Regions from separate parts of the Herbaspirillum sp. GW822-FHT03A08 genome, predicted to be linked through region 3. Evidence: predicted binding sites of a transcription regulator. Region 3 holds the regulator's gene; each other region holds the start of a gene.
What was found. The regulator HrcA, encoded in region 3, represses chaperone genes, less so after heat shock. The targets are predictions, from matches to a motif close to TTAGCACTCNNNNNNNNNGAGTGCTAA.
Positions count from the first base shown of each region.

Region 1: a site for HrcA is predicted at 4,350-4,376, ahead of groES (co-chaperone GroES). Genes of this name have one in related genera too.
Region 2: a site for HrcA is predicted at 3,309-3,335, ahead of rpoH (RNA polymerase sigma factor RpoH). Genes of this name have one in related genera too.

Region 1 is NZ_JBXANR010000001.1:849,030-855,443, forward strand. Features, by position in the region: gene AC1RN6_RS03925 (methyl-accepting chemotaxis protein) at 1-400, opposite strand, end outside; gene AC1RN6_RS03930 (sensor domain-containing protein) at 452-3,007, opposite strand; gene AC1RN6_RS03935 (LysR family transcriptional regulator) at 3,213-4,157, shown strand; gene groES (co-chaperone GroES) at 4,498-4,788, shown strand; gene groL (chaperonin GroEL) at 4,903-6,414, shown strand, end outside.
Region 2 is NZ_JBXANR010000002.1:663,852-670,265, reverse strand. Features, by position in the region: gene AC1RN6_RS08130 (M16 family metallopeptidase) at 1-189, opposite strand, end outside; gene ftsY (signal recognition particle-docking protein FtsY) at 341-1,432, shown strand; gene AC1RN6_RS08120 (cell division ATP-binding protein FtsE) at 1,484-2,176, shown strand; gene ftsX (permease-like cell division protein FtsX) at 2,173-3,096, shown strand; gene rpoH (RNA polymerase sigma factor RpoH) at 3,430-4,320, shown strand; gene AC1RN6_RS08105 (SCO family protein) at 4,442-5,035, opposite strand; gene cyoE (heme o synthase) at 5,035-5,928, opposite strand; gene AC1RN6_RS08095 (COX15/CtaA family protein) at 5,930-6,414, opposite strand, start outside.
Region 3 is NZ_JBXANR010000004.1:242,593-249,006, forward strand. Features, by position in the region: gene recN (DNA repair protein RecN) at 1-1,409, opposite strand, end outside; gene AC1RN6_RS14305 (NAD kinase) at 1,484-2,401, opposite strand; gene AC1RN6_RS14310 (HAD family hydrolase) at 2,446-3,135, shown strand; gene hrcA (heat-inducible transcriptional repressor HrcA) at 3,201-4,232, shown strand; gene fur (ferric iron uptake transcriptional regulator) at 4,389-4,814, opposite strand; gene AC1RN6_RS14325 (outer membrane protein assembly factor BamE) at 4,895-5,404, shown strand; gene dapB (4-hydroxy-tetrahydrodipicolinate reductase) at 5,417-6,223, shown strand; gene AC1RN6_RS14335 (MotA/TolQ/ExbB proton channel family protein) at 6,356-6,414, shown strand, end outside.

The sequences.
Region 1 (6,414 bases), on a different contig from region 3:
CAGCCAGCCGCGCCACTTCACGGAAGACGTAGAAGCCATCGGGATCCTTGAAATTGCTCATGTCCTTGCCGTCGTTTTCCGGACTCATCGGATTCTGGATCGCCGTCATGTCCTGACTGAGGATAGCGACGTAGCCGTCTTCGCCATAGCGAATGTTCTTCAGTACTGCCTTGGCCTGGCGTTGCGCTTCGGCGGTGGTGAGCTTGCCCGCAGCCGCCTCCGCCGCGAAACCTTCGACGATCTTCAATGCAGCCTCATCGATGTTGCTCAGATCGGCACGGCGCTCATCGACGCGCAGCGTACGCGCTTCGATGATGTTGAAAACCGAGATGGCGCAGATGGAGAGAAGGCTGGCCGCCAACGGCAGCCAGAGTTTCTTCTGAAATGTCAGTTTGCGCATGGAATTTCCTTTGTGGAATTGAGTTTGTATTAAATGAAGATTTGAAAACAATCAGCTTGAATGCAGTTCCTTGATGCCGGCAGTGCGCAGCCCTGCGTGCCCTACCGCCTGATCACACAAGCCCTGTAGCTCCAGTAATTTGGTCGCGTCGCCTTGCACGACACCTTTGCCGAAGTAATAGCCCTGCGCCTGGTCGCAACCGTGATGCCGCAGGAAATCCAGCTGCACACCGTCCTCCACACCCTCGGCGACGATGTTGCGGTTCATGACGTGCGCCAGCGCGATGACAGCCTTCACGATTTCCGCGTCGTCGCTATCGACATCGATGTCGCGGATAAAACTGCGATCGATCTTGAGGGTATGAATCGGAAATCGCTTGAGGTAGCTCAAGCTGGAATAGCCGGTACCGAAGTCATCGATGGCCAGGCGCACACCCATCGCGCTCAGCTGGCGCAGAGTCTCGACGGTCGCTTCCGGGTTTTCCATCACCACGCTTTCAGTGATCTCCAGCACCAGGCTCTCAGCTACGCAGCCGGTACGCAGAAGCGTGCGACGCACCATCTCGACGATGTCGTCCTGGCGAAACTGCGTAGCCGACAAATTGACGGACATCTTCAGATCGTGGCCGAGGCCGGCGCGTTGCCATGCAGTGATCTGGCGGCAGGCCGTCTCCAGCACCCACTCGCCGATCGGCACGATCAGACCGGTTTCTTCCGTCAACGCGATGAACTTGTCGGGATAGATCATGGCTTTGCCGGGCGGATGCCAGCGGATCAATGCCTCGAAGCCGACGATACGCCCGCTCGCGATATCAACCTGCGGCTGGTAGGCCAGCACGAACTCCTCGCGTTCCAGCGCGCGGCGCAGCGCCGCTTCAAGACGCAGCGCTTCCAGCGCGTCCTTGCCCATTTCGTGAACGTAGAATTTATAGCGGCCCTTGCCGCTCTGCTTTGCCTGGTACATCGCGGTGTCGGCGTGCTTGAGCAACGTGGCGCTGTTGTCGCCGTCCTTGCTGTACATGCTGATGCCGATGCTGCTGCTCAGGTACAGTTCGTGGCCGCTCAGGAACATCGGTTCGGCAACGGCATCAATGATTTTCTTGGCGACGGTGCCGACATTGTCCGGATGACCGGCATTGTCCAGCAGCACCACAAATTCATCGCCACCCAGGCGCGCCACGGTATCGCCGGCGCGCACGCCGAGTTTCAATCTGCGCGACACTTCCACGATAACCTGGTCGCCGACGTCGTGGCCGAGACTGTCGTTGATATTCTTGAAGCGGTCCAGATCTATGAACAACAATGCCAGCGACTGCGTCGAGCCATGAGCACGCTCGATCGACGCGGCCAGGCGTTCCATCAGCAGACTGCGATTCGGCAGTCCCGTCAGCGTGTCATGGCTGGCCAGATGGCGCATCGTGTCTTCGGCGGTTTTTCGTTCTGTGATGTCTTCGATGGCGGCGATATAACGCACCTTGCCGTGACTGTCCTTCATCGATGAAACAGTCACCTGCCCCCACATGATGTCGCCGTTGCTGCGCAGGTAGCGCCGCTCGCGCACGTAGTCCCGTATCTGTCCGGTCAAGATGCGGCGGCGCATGACGCGGTGGTCAGCGGCATCGTCCGGATGGGCAATATCATCGAGCCTCATCTTTCGCAATTCCTGCTCGCCGTAACCGAGCACTTGCTGCAACTTCTGATTGCTGCGCAGGATATCGCCGTTCTCGCCGATGTGAGCCAGCCCGACCGCAGCCTGATGAAACGACAAGCGAAAACGTTCTTCGCTTTCGCTCAGCGCGGCCTTTGCTTCCAGCACGGTGGAAATGTCATGCGCCACCAGCAACAGCAAACGCTCCTCGCCGTCATCGATGCATGACAGTCCGAACTGGTAATTGCCGGTGCGATCGACACCGTCGTCGTCGACCAGATGGATGCCCTGATGCGGCATGCCGGTGGTGATGACTGAGGCAGCCGAGCGGTACAAGGCCGGCACTTTGAAAATTTCCTGTAAGGACAAGCCGTCGACATCTTGCTCCGGCGCCAGTCCGAGAATGCGCCGCATCACCGGGTTACACGAACGCACCTTGTATTTGCCGTCCATCACAAGCAGCCCGTTCGGAGTGCTGCTGAAAATATGCTCGGCGTAATTACGATAGCGATCCAGCGAGCGCCGGCTCGCGGCGGCGCTGACGTCAACCAGCGCCCCCAGTTCATGGAATGCGCATTCGAGCAAGGTATCGAGCTGGCGCGGCAGATCAGGTTGGTCTTGTCCGGCGCCTTGCAGCAGATCCGGCAACAACTTGCCGATAGACTCCCGATAGAGCGCAACATAAGCTCGCGCGTTGGCGGCCCCTTGCTTGCTGCATAGCAATCCCGGTGTCGCGCCGTCAGGCAGTTTGGCGGTGTCCGAATCGATCACGGCGGACAGCGTCTTGCGAAAGTCGACCATATTGATGTGCGGCGCCCGGATCAGGAAACCAGCGTCGCTACCTGTACCGGCATCGCCGGCCGCCGGTGTAATGACGGCTCCGCCATCGACATCGGCGACATCGGCGACATTGGAGACACCGGCAATGTCAGCAGTTGCGGCCCGGACGGTATGGTTCATGGATGTACTCCTGTACGATCTGCAAATAGAACAAGGGAAAATGACGAGAAACTGCTGGCAGAGGTGCCAAATCCTGGCTAACTTCCCTGTTGATTTTTATTTATCAACCGATCATTAGCGCGACGGACTCACTCTAACTTTTAGACCTGGCCCTGATAAGATGGAGAAATTCGAAAATGCTATTGCGTGAGACGCAAAGGTGGCCATGGACCGATTCTCTGAATTGAAAGCGTTTTCGCTGGTTGCCAGCACCGGCGGCTTTTCATCCGCCGCGCGCCACCTGGGTGTGGCGCCCTCCTCGGTGGTCCGCCTGATTGATGCGCTGGAGAAACGTCTCGGCGCGACCTTGCTGAACCGCTCGACGCGCAGTGTCACGCTGACCGATAGCGGTCGCATCTATTTTGAAAATGCGCTGAATATCCTGGAGACGCTGGACGCCGCCGACAATGCCGCCTCAACTCAGGACCGAGAACCGCAAGGCCCGCTGCGCGTTACTGCGCCCTTTGCTTTGGCGTCAGTACATTTCTCTCCCATTCTCGGCGAGATGAACCGGCGCTATCCCAAACTGCAACTTGAGTTCTATCTCAGCGACAACTTCAGCAACATGGTCGACGAGTCCATCGATGTGGCGATCCGGATCAGCACCCCGGAGACGCAGCCCAATCTGATTGCCCGCCTGCTGACCAGCCAGGAGCGCTTCATCTGCGCCAGCCCGGCCTATCTTGCCGCCCATGGCGTGCCGCAGAAACCAAACGATTTATTGCAGCACAATTGCGTCGTGTTTCCCTTCGACATACCCCGCCGCGGTTGGCGCTTCCAATTGAAGGGTGACAGTAATGCGCCGATTGAGGAGATCGATGTCAGCGGCAACCTGTCGATCAATAACTCAGAGATGCTACGCAGCGCCATCGTGGACGGCATCGGCCTCGCCATGCTCGCCGACTGGCTGGTGCGCGACCAGATCGCAGCAGGCACGCTGGTCAGGGTGCTGGATGGCTACAGCGTCAATCCGGGGCCGATGGGGGTCGGTGTGTATGCGATGTATCCCGCCAGCCGGCGAGGATCTGCCAAGGTCAAGGCATTTCTGGATGTGCTGGCGCGGCATCTGGACAACACGCCGCGCGATCTTGCGTGTGCGGCATCAGCCTGAGGCTCTGTCGCATTGTTTTCTGCGCCGGTCGTTTCAAGTGGACACCCCGGATGCGAGCATCTGTCGACTCTCTGGCGGAACGTTTTCAACATGCAAATCTCTCAGCGCAGACCGCAGGCAAAGATCCGGGATCGGTTTAATTAACTCCTGAATCAACCCCGCTCTTGAAAAACCCCCACTCCGCCCCTATACTTAGCACTCGTTAGGGGAGAGTGCTAACAACTCCTCCTGACCTACCCACTTTTCCGATGTGGCACGGATTTCTTGCTGCAGGGCTTAAGTACAACTTTGCAGCCAATGCCGCAATTATCTATAACTTATTGAATTTTAAGGAGTTTTCATGAGCCTTCGTCCTTTGCACGATCGCGTTATCGTCAAGCGTCTCGACCAAGAAACCAAGACCGCATCCGGTATCGTGCTGCCTGACGCAGCAACTGAAAAGCCAGATCAAGGCGAAATCCTGGCAGTCGGCAACGGCAAGATCCTGGATGACGGCAAGGTCCGTCCGCTGGCAGTCAAGGTCGGCGACCGCGTTCTGTTCGGTAAGTACTCCGGCCAAGCCGTGAAGATCGATGGCCAGGAACTGCTGGTCATGCGCGAAGAAGACCTGTTCGCCGTCGTCGAAAAATAATCGGCCTCCTCTGCATTGGCGCGATGTAAACGCATTGCGCCTGCAGCGAACACTCGGATCGAAGCTGAATAAGCCGGTTCAATCGCAATACAAACGAATTTTGGAGAATCCAACATGGCAGCAAAACAAGTAATTTTCGGCGATGACGCACGTGCAAAAATCGTCAATGGCGTCAACATCCTGGCAAACGCAGTTAAGGTAACTCTGGGTCCTAAGGGCCGCAACGTGGTTCTGGAGCGTAGCTTCGGCGCCCCGACCGTCACCAAGGACGGCGTTTCGGTTGCGAAAGAGATCGAACTGAAAGACAAGCTGGAAAACATGGGCGCGCAACTGGTTAAAGAAGTTGCCTCCAAGACTTCCGACAACGCCGGCGACGGTACAACTACCGCTACCGTGCTGGCACAAGCTATCGTTCGCGAAGGCTTCAAGTACGTTGCAGCAGGTTTCAACCCAACCGACCTGAAGCGCGGCATCGACAAGGCTGTCACCGCCATCGTCGGCGAAGTCAAGCTGCTGGCAAAGCCAACAACTACCAGCAAGGAAATCGCTCAAGTCGGCTCGATCTCGGCTAACTCGGATTCCGATATTGGCGACATCATTGCCAAGGCAATGGACAAAGTCGGTAAAGAAGGCGTCATCACCGTGGAAGACGGCAAGTCGCTGGAAAACGAACTGGACATCGTCGAAGGTATGCAATTCGACCGCGGCTACCTGTCGCCATACTTCATCAACAACCAAGAGAAGCAAGTTGTTGCTCTGGAAAACCCATTCGTCCTGCTGTTCGACAAGAAGGTTTCGAACATCCGTGACCTGCTGCCAATCCTGGAACAAGTGGCCAAGGCCGGCCGTCCGCTGCTGATCATCGCTGAAGATGTCGAAGGCGAAGCACTGGCAACTCTGGTTGTGAACAACATCCGCGGCATCCTGAAGACTGCAGCTGTCAAGGCTCCTGGCTTTGGCGACCGTCGCAAGGCAATGCTGGAAGACATCGCTATCCTGACCGGCGGCCAGGTGATCGCTGAAGAAGTCGGCCTGACTCTGGAAAAAGCCACTCTGGCTGAACTGGGCCAAGCCAAGCGCATCGAAATCGGCAAGGAAAACACCACCATCATCGACGGCAACGGCGAAGCCATCGCTATCGAAGCACGCGTCAAGCAAATCCGCGCGCAAATCGAAGAAGCGACTTCCGACTACGATCGTGAAAAGCTGCAAGAACGCGTTGCCAAGCTGGCAGGCGGCGTTGCTCTGATCAAGGTTGGCGCAGCCACCGAAGTCGAAATGAAGGAAAAGAAAGCACGCGTTGAAGATGCTCTGCACGCTACTCGCGCAGCTGTCGAAGAAGGCGTTGTGCCAGGCGGCGGCGTTGCCCTGCTGCGCGCTCGCGCTAACGTCAAGAACCTGAAGGGCGACAACGCCGATCAGGAAGCCGGCATCAAGATCGTTCTGCGCGCTGTCGAAGAGCCACTGCGTCAGATCGTGTTCAACGCAGGCGACGAACCTTCGGTCGTGATCAATGCGGTTCTGGCTGGTTCGGGTAACTACGGTTACAACGCTGCCAACGGCACCTACGGCGATCTGGTTGAACTGGGCGTTCTGGACCCAGCAAAGGTCACCCGCTCCGCTCTG
Region 2 (6,414 bases), on a different contig from region 3:
CTTGTACCAGACCATCTGCACTGCCGTGGGTGCGCGATGGTCTTCCTTGACGATCACTTTCATGCCGTTTCGGAGCGTAAACTCCGAGGCGACCGATGGCGCGGACTGGGCCAGCGCGGCAGGTCCCGGGGCCGCCAGGCAGCCAAATAACAAACCGGTCGACAGGATTGCGCTGATCTTCAATTTCATTCGCTGTGCTCTGATAGAATGCGGGGGCTAGCCAAGGAGTGCCCGGACGGCAATATTCCGGGCCAATTGTACCTTGTTCATCGCGTTTTCCTTCCCGGAAACGCCCTCATCCGACACCGCAGCCACATTCGACGAATCAGCCCAGCATCCGATGTTTAGTTTCTTCAAGAAAAAGCCCCAGCCAGAACCCATCGTCGCCAAGGAAGCCGCGCCCGCTGCCACTGTTCTCGCCGCTCCTGTCGCCGCTCCAATCGTTACGGCAACACCCGAGACACCGGCGCCGGCGCCAGTATCTGCGCCTGTCGCTGAAGAAATCGTCGAAGCCGCAGCGCCGTCACCGGAAGCCAAACGTTCCTGGCTGGCTCGCCTTAAAAGCGGCCTGTCCAAGACCTCCAGCAACCTGACCACGCTGTTCATCGGCGCCAAGATCGGCGACGACCTCTACGAAGAGCTGGAATCCGCCCTGCTGGTCTCGGACGCCGGCGTCGAAGCCACCCAGTTCCTGCTCGATTCGCTCAAGAAAAAGGTCAGGGACGAAAAACTGACCGAAGCCGACCAGGTACGCCAGGCGCTGCGCGCGCTGCTGATCGACATGCTGCGCCCGCTGCAGAAGCCGCTGGTGCTGGGCCGCCACCAACCGCTGGTGATGATGATCGCGGGCGTCAACGGCGCCGGCAAGACCACCACCATCGGCAAGCTGGCCAAGCATTTGCAGGCGCACGACCAATCGGTGCTGCTGGCCGCCGGCGACACCTTCCGCGCGGCCGCCCGCGAACAACTGACGATCTGGGGCGAGCGCAACAACATCACCGTGATTTCGCAGGAATCCGGCGATCCGGCCGCCGTCGCCTACGACGCCGTGCATTCGGCCACAGCGCGCGGCACCAACGTCGTGATGGTCGACACCGCCGGCCGCCTGCCGACACAATTGCATCTGATGGACGAACTGAAGAAGATCAAACGCGTCATCGGCAAGGGCATGGACACCGCGCCGCACGAAGTACTGCTGGTCATCGACGGCAATACCGGCCAAAATGCGTTGGCGCAGGTCAAGGCTTTCGACGATGCGCTCGGCCTGACCGGGCTGGTCGTGACCAAGCTGGACGGCACCGCCAAAGGCGGCATTCTGGCGGCGATCGCCAAGACCCGTCCGGTGCCGCTGTACTTCATCGGCGTGGGTGAAAAGATCGACGACCTGCAAGCTTTCGATGCCGAAGAATTCGTAGATGCATTGTTAAATTAATAATTATACAAAGCTGAAATACGCCAAAAAGAAAAGATCAGACAACCGACGATGATTGAATTCGCCAAGGTCTCCAAACAATACTCGCGCGATGTGTTCGCCTTGCGCGACATCACGCTGTCGGTGCAAAAGGGCGAATTGCTGTTCCTCGCCGGCCCGTCCGGCGCCGGCAAATCCACCTTGCTGAAAATGATCGCCGCCATGGAGCGCCCCAGCAGCGGCACGCTCAGCGTCAACGGCCAGAGCATCAATGCCATCAAGCCCTCCGGCATGCCATATCTGCGCCGCAACCTCGGCCTGATCTTCCAGCAACAGCGCCTGTTGCAGGACCGCAGCATCCTCGCCAACGTGATGCTGCCGCTGATCGTGACCGGCGCCGCCCGCTCGGACGCCGAAAAACGCGCCCGCGCTGCACTGGACAAGGTCGACCTGCTCGATAAGGCTGCCTCCGGTCCGCAAGAACTCTCCGGCGGCGAACAGCAGCGCGTCGCGATTGCCCGCGCCATCGTCAACCGCCCGCAAATCATCCTGGCCGACGAGCCTACCGCCAATCTCGACCGCGACAACGCCAACAAGGTGCTGGCCGCGCTGAAGTCCTTCCATGGCGTCGGCGTGACTTGCCTGATCTCCACCCATGACGAGCAATACCTGACCGGCGCCGACCGCATCGTCTACCTGGACCGCGGCCGCATCGTCGACGGCTGGCACAACGGCGTCAGCCATCCGGTGGAGATTTCGCAATGAACTGGCTGCGCCAACATTTCTTCGCCTTCGCCGATGCCTTCAGCCACCTGCTGCGCTCGCCGGGCAATTTCGTGCTCAACGTGCTGGTGGTCTCGATTGCGCTGGCGCTGCCCTTCGCCGGCCTGACCGTGCTGGAAAACGTGCGACCGGTGTCGGAACAGCTCGCCGTCGAGCCGGAAATCAGCATCTTCCTGAAAATGGACGTCTCACGCGACAAGGCCACGGCTCTCAGTACGACCATCAACGGCATCCTGCAAAGCAGCGGCAGCACCGCCAAGGTGGAGTTCACGCCGCGCGAAAAAGCCTTCGACTCGCTCAAAAGCAAGACCGGCCTCAACGACGTGCTGGCGACGCTGGGGTCAAATCCATTGCCGGACAGTTATGTCCTGAAACTTTCGGGATTCCAGAACGCCATGGACGCCGGACGCGTCGACGACATCGCGCAGAAGCTGAAGGCCATGCCCGGCGTCGACACGGTGCAGATCGACTCGGCCTGGGTCAAGCGTCTGGCGGCACTGCTGCGCATTTTGCGGCTGGTATTGATGTTCCTGGGCATCACGCTGGGCGCGGTAGTGGTTGCTGTGGTGTTTAATACCATTCGCCTGCAAGTCATGACGCAGTACGAGGAAATCGAGGTTTCACGGCTGCTGGGTGCGACCAACGCTTTTATCCATCGTCCGTTCTATTACACCGGCGCGCTGCTGGGACTATGCGCTGGCGGTCTGGCGCTGGGCCTGGTGGTGCTGGCGTTGCAGCCGCTGAATATGGCCATCACCGATTTCGCCCGCCTGTACGCCTCGGAATTCCGCCTGGCGCCGCCGAGCATCGAAGCCATCGCCTTCCTGCTGGGCGCGAGCGCCTTGCTCGGCTTGTTCGGCGCCATGTTGTCGGTCAAACGGCATCTGTCCCGTCTGACCTGACTGCGTTCCTCCTGGCTTCCGCTTTCATGAAGGCGGTAATTTCTCGATAGAAATTACCGCCTTATTTCATTGTTGCCTTGCAAAAATTGTTACAGCTTTCTCCTTGAAAGTAGCAACTTTAGCCCTCAGATTCCCTCTAATTCTTGCGATGAAAGCCAATTGCATCAAAAGCAACCATAGAAATTAGCTATTCCTTCCTTCCAGATTCGTTATTAGCACTCCCTTGGAAGGAGTGCTAGAATAGTTGATAGAAATACTCCAGCTTTAAGGCATTGCTGTATTTACGTACCATCGTTACGCATCGCTTCCTCATTTAGGAACCAAGGAGAATCAATGAAATCAGCTACTGCACTCATGCCCGTCGAGACCAATGCGCTTGCGCTCGGCTTCTCCGGCAGCCTGGGCAATATTGACGCCTACATTTCGGCCGTCAATCGCCTGCCTATGCTGACGCAGGCTGAAGAAGTTTCGCTCGCGCAAAGTCTGCGTGACAAGAATGACCTCGCTGCAGCGCAAAAACTGGTGCTGTCGCACTTGCGCCTGGTGGTCTCGATCGCCCGCGGCTATCTGGGCTACGGCCTGCCGCACGCCGACCTCATTCAAGAAGGCAATATCGGCCTGATGAAGGCGGTCAAACGCTTCGATCCGGATCAAAACGTGCGTCTGGTGTCGTACGCGATGCACTGGATCAAGGCCGAGATGCACGAGTACATCCTGAAGAACTGGCGTCTGGTCAAAGTGGCGACCACCAAGGCCCAACGCAAGCTGTTCTTCAATCTGCGCAGCCACAAGGAAGGTCTGGACGCCATGACGCCGGCGCAAGTCGACGCGCTGGCCAAGACACTGGACGTCAAGCGTGAAGAAGTCATCGAGATGGAAACCCGCCTGTCCGGCCGCGACGTTGCACTGGAAGCGCCGACCGACGACGAAGACGACAAATTCGCGCCGATCGCTTACCTGTCCTCGGACAACAGCGAACCGACCCGCGTGATGGAAGCCAAGCAATACGACCGTCTGCAGTCGGAAGGTCTGGAAGCCGCCTTGAGCAAGCTGGATGACCGTTCACGCCGCATCGTGGAAGCACGCTGGCTGGCCAACGACGACGGCAGCGGCGCTACGCTGCACGAACTGGCTGATGAATTCGGCGTGTCTGCCGAACGTATTCGCCAGATCGAAGCAGTTGCCTTGAAGAAGATGAAGGGTGCGCTGCAGGCGTTTTCCTGATCTGCAAAAGTAGTCGGTAGTAATGAAAAAGGCGCTCAAAGAGCGCCTTTTCTTTTGTTTGCCATCTTTGCGACCATCTGCCGATCTGCATCGGGCCGCTGCTGCATTAGCACAGCGGCATTCACGACAACAGCAATTTCAAATCATGCACGATGGGTTCGGCGCCCTGGCCATGTTTGACGAACAAACGGATGTGACCCTGCGGATCGAAGACGTAGCTGCCTGCGGTGTGATCCATGGTGTAGCTGCCCGGCGTCTTGCCCGGTACTTTCTGGAAGAACACCTTGAATTCCTTGGCGACCTTGGCGGTGGCGGCGTCATCACCATACAAACCGAGGAAACGCTTGTCGAAAGCCGGCACATACTGCGACAGGATCTGTGGAGTATCGCGCGCCGGATCGACAGTAACGAACAGGACCTGCACCTTGTCGGCCTGCGGCCCGAGTTCCTTCATCACATTGGCCATCTCGGCCATCGTGGTCGGGCAGACGTCAGGACACTGCGTGTAGCCGAAGAACATCACGACCGCCTTGCCCTTGAAGTCGGCCAGCGTGCGCGGTTTGCCGTTGTGATCGGTCAGTGCGAAGTCCTTTGCGTATTCCAGGCCGGTGACATCGGTATTGACGAACTTCTCGGTATTGCCCTGGCAGGCCGCCAGCATCAAGGTCGACAAGGCCAGCAACGCTGCCGGCAACAACGAACGCAAACGCTTCATCAGAAAGTCCTGAACAGGAAATAGTGGTCCACCAGCAGCACCGCAAACAACAGGGACAGATAAATGATCGAATAGGTAAACGCCTTGCGCGCGATCAGGTCCGTGTAGTGGCGATAAATCTGCCAGGAGTAATAGAAGAAAATCGCGCCCAGCACGACGGCGCTGGCGAGATAGATCAGGCCGCTCATGCCGACGGCGAACGGCAGCATGGTGGTGGCGAATAGCGCAATCGTGTACAGCAGGATCTGCAGCTGGGTGAACTTCATGCCATGCGTGACAGGTAGCATCGGCAGGCCGGATTTCGCATAGTCGTCGCGGCGGTACATCGCCAGCGCCCAAAAGTGCGGCGGCGTCCAGATAAAGATGATCAGCACCAGAATCCAGGCTTGCATCGGCACGTCATTAGCGACTGCCGCCCAGCCCAATGCCGGCGGCATCGCACCGGACAGGCCGCCGATGACGATATTTTGCGGCGTCGACGGCTTGAGGATGATGGTATAGATGACGGCATAGCCGACGAAAGTCGCCAGCGTCAGCCACATGGTCAGTGGATTGACCAGGTTGAACAGCACCCACATGCCCATGCCGCCGATCACGCCGGAAAACACCAGCGTCTGCACTACGGTGATTTCACCGCGCGCCATCGGGCGGCGTGCAGTGCGGGCCATGCGTGAATCGATTTCCCGTTCCACCAGGCAATTGATGGCGAACGCGGCGCCGGCCAGCAGCCAGATGCCGATCGTGCCAAACACGACCTTGCGCCAGTCCGGCAATTCCGGGGTGGCCAGAAACATGCCGATGACGGCGCAGAACACCGCGAGCTGGGTCACGCGCGGTTTGGTCAGCGCCCAATACTGGGCAATTCGGTTGGTTTGTACGGTCAATGTGGTCATGTCAGATTGTCGGCGCAGTATTTTCCCCGGCATGCGGGACGGAAACACGGGCCGTTTTCCCCTCGGCAAGCGGTGCGTACCTAGCCTTGTAGTTTAACATGACCAGCAAAAGCAGAAGTAAGGCTGCCCCACCGTTGTGCAGGACGGCAATCGCCAGCGGCCAGTTGAGGTAAATCGTCGACAAACCCGTCACCAGTTGCAGCGCGATCACAATCAGAAGCCAGCGCCCGGTTTTGCGCAGCCCCGCGTCCTTAAGGGTCTTGTGCGCCAGCCAGGCGACATAGGCAATCACCACGAAAGCGAATGACCGGTGCACCCAATGGATCGCGGTCAGGGCCGGAAATGGCAGGTATTCGCCGTCGGCCGTTTTGCCCAGATGGCGCCACAGCGTAAAACCGTTTTCAAAGTCCATCTGCGGAATCACCGCGCCATGGCACAAGGGGAAATCGTTACAAGCCAGCGCCGCGTAATTGGTGCTGACCCAGC
Region 3 (6,414 bases):
CGGCCGACCACTTCGGCCACACCGCCGCCGATGCCACTGTCGACTTCGTCGAAAATCAAGGTCGGCGTCGCCGTCGAGCTCGACGCAATCACGGAAATCGCCAGTGCGATACGCGCCAGTTCACCACCCGACGCCACTTTTGCCAGCGGCCGCGGTGCTACGCCGGCATGGCCGGCAACCAGAAACTCCACCTGTTCCAATCCATACGCCGCCGGCTCGCACGCTTCCAGCGCGATCGAAAAACGTCCGCCGGACATGCTCAGATCCTGCATCGCCGCGGTCACCGCTTCGCTCAGGGCTTTCGCGGCTTTGATACGGCCTTTGGACAATTTCTGCGCGGCGCTGCTGTAAGCCGTCTTGAGTTTTTCTTCCTGCGCGCGCAAGGCGTCGAGGTCGCTGGCGTCGGCCAGTTGCTTCAATTCTTCGGCCAGTTTGATGTATTCCTGCGGCAGCTCATCGGGTGTGACACGGAATTTACGTGCAGTCGAATGAATCGCTTCAAGACGCCCCTCCACCTGCTGCAAACGCGCCGGATCGAGCTCGACCCGGCCGAGATAATCGTTGAGCGCGTAGACCGCTTCCTGAAGCTGGATCTGCGCAGGCTCCAGCGCATCCATGACCGGTTTGAGGGCGGCGTCGACGTCGGTCAGCTTGCCGAGTTTTTGCGTCAGCGACGAAAGTTGCGACAGGATCGGCGACTCCGATTCGGAAATCGCGCTGAGCGCTTCTTGCGCGCCCTCGATCAGACTCGCGGCGTGAGACAGGCGACTGTGTTCGTTGCTGATATCGGCCCACTCGCCCGGTTTGACGGCCAGTTTTTCCAGCTCGCTGACTTGCCATTCGAGACGCTCGCGTTCGAGCAGGACGTTCTTGGCGTTGATTTCAAATTCTTCGCGTTGCTTCGCCAGCGCCCGCCAGGTTTTATAAGCGGCGGCAACAACTTTTGCTTCGTCCAGCAAACCGGCCTGATTGTCCAGCAACTGGCGCTGCGCATCGGCCTTGAGCAAGGACTGGTGCGCATGCTGACCGTGAATGTCGACCAGCAATTCGCCCAATTCGCGCAACTGCGCCGCGGTGGCGGCGATGCCGTTGATGAAGGCTTTGGAGCGCCCGGCGTTGTCGATCACCCGGCGCAACAGCACCGCGCCGTCTTCGTCGGCGAACTCATGTGCTTCCAGCCAGGCGGCGGCATCCTCGCTCACGCTGAAATCGGCGGTGATATCGGCCTTGGCCGCACCTTCACGCACCACGCTGGCGTCGCCACGTCCGCCCAGAGCCAGCGCCAGCGCATCGATCAGAATCGACTTGCCCGCGCCGGTTTCGCCGGTGAAGACGGAAAATCCGGGCGCGAACTCAAGTTCGATGGCATCGACGATAACGAAATCACGAATCGACAGGGTACGCAGCATGGGATTTTGTAGTGATGTTTTGGAAATATTGCTTGCCGTACCCGCAGACGCGCCACGGATACGGAGACTGGTCGTTATTGTAAACGGCCTTCTACAGAGGGGTATTCGTTCCAGTGAAGTTTCTGCCGCAGCGTGTCGTAGTAGCTCCAACCCTCAGGGTGCAAGAAAGTAATCTTGTGTGCGGAGCGTTTGATGACGATCAGGTCGCCATGGGTCAGACTGGTCAGCGATTGCATGTCGAAATTGGCGCTGATGTCGCGACCGTTGACGACGCGGATCGAGATTTCGCAAGAGTCGGGAATCACGATCGGACGATTTGACAAGGCATGCGGCGCAATCGGCACCAGCACGATGCCATGCAAACTCGGATGCAGGATCGGGCCGCCGGCCGACAAGGCGTAGGCAGTCGAACCGGTCGGCGTGGCCACGATCAGGCCGTCCGAGCGCTGGTTGTACATGAACCGGCCGTCGACCTCAACGGTCAGTTCGACCATGCCGGACGAGGCGCCGCGCGCTACCACCACGTCGTTAAACGCCAGCGCGTTGAAAATCTGTTCACCGTCGCGGAACACCGTCGCCTCCAGCAGCGAGCGCGTCTCGGCATCCACTTTTCCATCCAGCATATCGGCCAATACCGGTATCATGCGGTCTAGCGAAATATCCGTCATGAAACCCAGCCGGCCCTGGTTGATCCCGATCAGCGGCACGTTGAAAGGCGCAAGCTGGCGAGCGATGCCGAGCATGGTGCCGTCGCCGCCGACCACAATGGCGGCATCGGCGAACTGGCCGATCTGCTCCGGCGACATGGCATCGTAGCCTTCCAGGGCAACGTTTTGCGCCGTCTCTGCTTCAAACACGATCGTGTGACCGTGCGCTTCCAGAAACGCTGCAATATCGGATAAAGACTGCGCGATGCCGACGGCATGAAATTTGCCGACGATCGCGATGGTTTTTGGCGTTGCCGCCTGCACGGGTAATTTGATAGGCCACATGCTGCGGATTAAAGCATAATTTAGACGACTCTGAATCGATTTTGATGAACAAAACACATATACAGGCCGTCCTGTTCGACCTCGACGATACGCTCTGGGCAATCGAGCCGGTCCTGCACCTGGCCGAAAGCCAGTTGTACGACTGGCTGCGCCAACATGCTCCGGGCGTGGTCCAACGGGAAACGATAGAGAGTCTGCGCGCACGCCGCATGCTGCTGGCGAAGAGCGACCCGAAATACAAGATCAACCTGTGGGCCTTGCGTCATGCGGCGCTGAGCGACGTGCTGGCCGAGCATGGCGAAGACCCGGCGCTGGCTGATCCGGCCATGGAAATCTTCACCACCGGCCGCAATGCGGTCACGCCCTTCGACGATGTCGTTCCTGGCTTGCTGCAACTGAAACCGCGCGTCAGGCTCGGCACCGTCTCCAACGGCTTTGCCGATCTTGGCCGTATCGGGCTGGCGGAGCATTTCGAGATTTCCATTGCCGCGCACCAATTCGGCACAGCCAAACCTGATCCGACCATCTTCCACGCAGCCTGCACGGCGCTGGACGTCGCACCGGAGCAGACCGTCTACGTCGGCGACGATCTCACCCTGGACGTGCTTGGCGCCCAGCAAGCCGGCCTGCGTGCCGTCTGGATGAACCGCTTCAAACGCGAGTTGCCCGACCACGTGCGTCCCGACGCGGTCTGCACCGACCTGACGGAACTGGCAAACTGGCTGGCAGCCTGAGCAGCTGAGCACATATAAATGAGAAGACGCTGGCAGGCCTGCCGCCGGGTCGTTAGAATGAAGACATGCAACTAGACAATCGCGCTCAAACCCTGCTCAAGGCACTGGTCGAACGGTATATCGCCGACGGCCAGCCAGTCGGCTCACGCGCGCTCTCCAAGATTTCGGGACTCGAACTGTCGCCGGCGACCATCCGCAACGTCATGGCCGACCTGGAAGACATGGGCTTCGTCGCCAGCCCGCACACTTCCGCCGGACGGATTCCGACGCCGCGCGGCTATCGCGTGTTCGTCGACACCTTGCTGACCATCGAATCGATCGACGCCATCGACGAAGCGACGCTGGAAACCAAACTGCAATCGCGCTCGCAGATCAACTCGCCGCAGAAGATCATTTCCAACGCGGCGCAGGTGTTGTCGTCGCTGTCGCAATTCGCCGGCGTGGTCATGACGCCCAAGCGTGAGTCCATCTTCCAGCAAATCGAATTCCTGCGCCTGTCCGAAAAACGCATCCTGCTGGTGATCGTCGGCCCGCGCGGCGACGTGCAGAACCGCCTGCTGCTGACCGACGTCGATTACACGCCGTCGCAACTGGTGCAGGCCGCGAACTACATCAACCAGCACTACGGCGGCCTCGGCTTCGACGAAGTCCGCCTGCGCCTGCAAAACGAACTGCGCCAGCTGCGCGACGACATGACCAGCCTGATGCAGGCAGCAGTCGAAGCCGGCAGCGATGCCATGGCGGATGAGTCCGACAACGTCGTGATTTCCGGCGAACGCAATCTGCTGAGCGTGTCCGATCTGTCGTCGAACATGACGTCCCTGCGCAAGCTGTTTGACATGTTTGAACAGAAGACCAGCCTGATGCAGTTGCTGGACGTATCGAGCAAAGCCACCGGCGTGCAGATCTTCATCGGCGGCGAATCGCAACTGGTGCCGATGGACGACATGAGCATCGTCACCGCACCGTATGAGGTCAACGGCAAGATCGTCGGCACGCTGGGTGTGATCGGTCCGACGCGCATGGCGTACGAACGCGTGATTCCCATTGTCGACATCACTGCCAAATTGTTGTCGAGCGCGCTGAGCAACAGCTGAAGCTGCAAGCAGCAGGAATGTTGCAAACGCCTTACCCAACTTTACGCGCGCAGGACAGACAATAAAAAAGCCATCCGGTATTGCTGCCGGATGGCTTTTTACAAATAATGCTGAACGGTCGCTGAATTGCAGCGGAATACCGCATCTGCCGCTTGGTTACTTCTTGGTTTTCTGGCAATCCCGGCAATGTCCGTAGAGCGCCAGCGCATGGTCGGCAATCTCGAAACCGTGCTCCTGAGCAATCTTGACCTGGCGCTTTTCGATTTCGGCGTCGAAAAACTCTTCGACCTTGCCGCAATCCAGGCAAACGAGATGGTCATGGTGCGAGCCTTCATTCAGTTCGAACACGGCCTTGCCGGTTTCGAAGTGATTGCGCTGCAACAGGCCTGCCTGCTCGAACTGGGTCAGCACGCGGTAGACCGTTGCCAGCCCCACGTCCAGATTGTCGGCCAGAAGGATTTTGTAGACGTCTTCCGCACTGAGGTGGCGCACCTCGGTATTTTGGAAGATTTCCAGGATTTTCAGACGCGGCAGAGTAGCTTTGAGGCCGCTGGCTTTCAGTTCGGATGGATTATTAGGCATGTTTCAGTAAAAATCGGGTTATCTGCTTTATCATATAGCGTTTTAGCACAATTGCTCAACCAATTGAAATCTTTATGCGAATGTTGCCTTCCTACCGTATTACCGCCCTCGCGCTGATCGCGCTGGGCTCCCTGCTGTCCGGCTGTGCATCCAACAAACCGGCAGAAGGCGCAGCATCGGCTGACGCAAGCGGCGTGCATGTGATCAAGAAGGACGGCAGCCTGTTCGGCTTCTTCAAACCTTATCGTATCGACATCCAGCAAGGCAACTTCGTTTCCAAGGAAATGGTCGCCCAGCTCAAACCCGGCATGACACGCGAGCAGGTTCGCTTCGTCCTGGGCACACCGCTGCTGACCGACGTGTTCCACTCGGATCGCTGGGATTATGAATTCCGCCTGGCCAAGGGCAACGGCGAAATCATGAGCAGCCGCGTCTCGGTGTTCTTCAAGGAAAACCTGATGGACCGCTACGAAGGCGGCAACGACTTGCCGACCGAGCAGGAATATCTGTCCCTGATCGCCGGTTCCAAGAAAGGCGCTATGCCTGAGCTGTCCGACACGCCGGTCGCCCCGACCATCACGAACAAGTAAGATTTTAGCAATATGAGCGCACTGAAAATCGCCGTAGCCGGCGCTTCCGGCCGCATGGGCCGCATGCTGATCGAAGCCATCCAGAACGCCGATGACATGGTTCTGGCCGGCGCACTGGACGTGCCCGGATCGCCAAGCCTGGGCACCGATGCCGCGTCCTTTCTCGGCAAGCCCGCCAACGTGACGATTGAATCCGACCTTGCCAAAGGCCTGGCCAATGTTGACGTCCTGATCGATTTCACGCGTCCGGAAGGCACCCTGAAGCACGCCGAGTACTGTGCCGCGCACGGCATCAAGATGGTCATCGGCACCACCGGCCTGGAACAGGAAGCCAAGGACGCCATCGCTGCCGCGGCGACCAAGACCGCCATCATGCAGGCGCCCAACATGAGCATCGGCGTTAACGTCACGCTCAAGCTGCTGGAAATGGCAGCCAAGAGTTTTACACATGGCTACGACATTGAAATCATCGAAGCGCACCATCGCCACAAGGTCGATGCGCCATCCGGCACCGCGCTGAAAATGGGCGAAGTCATTGCCGACGCCATCGGTGTCAAGCTCGATGACGTTGCCGTCTACGCCCGCGAAGGCATCACCGGCGAACGCGATCCGTCGTCGATCGGCTTCTCCGCCATCCGCGGCGGCGACATCGTCGGCGACCACACTGTGCTGTTTGCCGGTATCGGCGAGCGTATCGAAATCACCCATAAATCGTCCAGCCGCGTCACCTACGCCCACGGCAGCCTGCGCGCCGCGCGCTTCCTCGCTGACAAGTCGACCGGTTTGTACGACATGCAGGATGTACTGGGACTGAAGTAAGTCATCCCGATCCGGCGCGCCTGTTTTCTCGCGCGCCGGATCTGATTTGCTGTGAATCTGCTGCGAATCTTTTCACGAATGACCGCTCCAACGGATTGCCATTAACTCTGTCGTTAACCAAGAGAACACACCATGGAACAAACCGTTGGATTCGCCCATTACTGGGCACAGGGCGACGCCGTGTCACATGC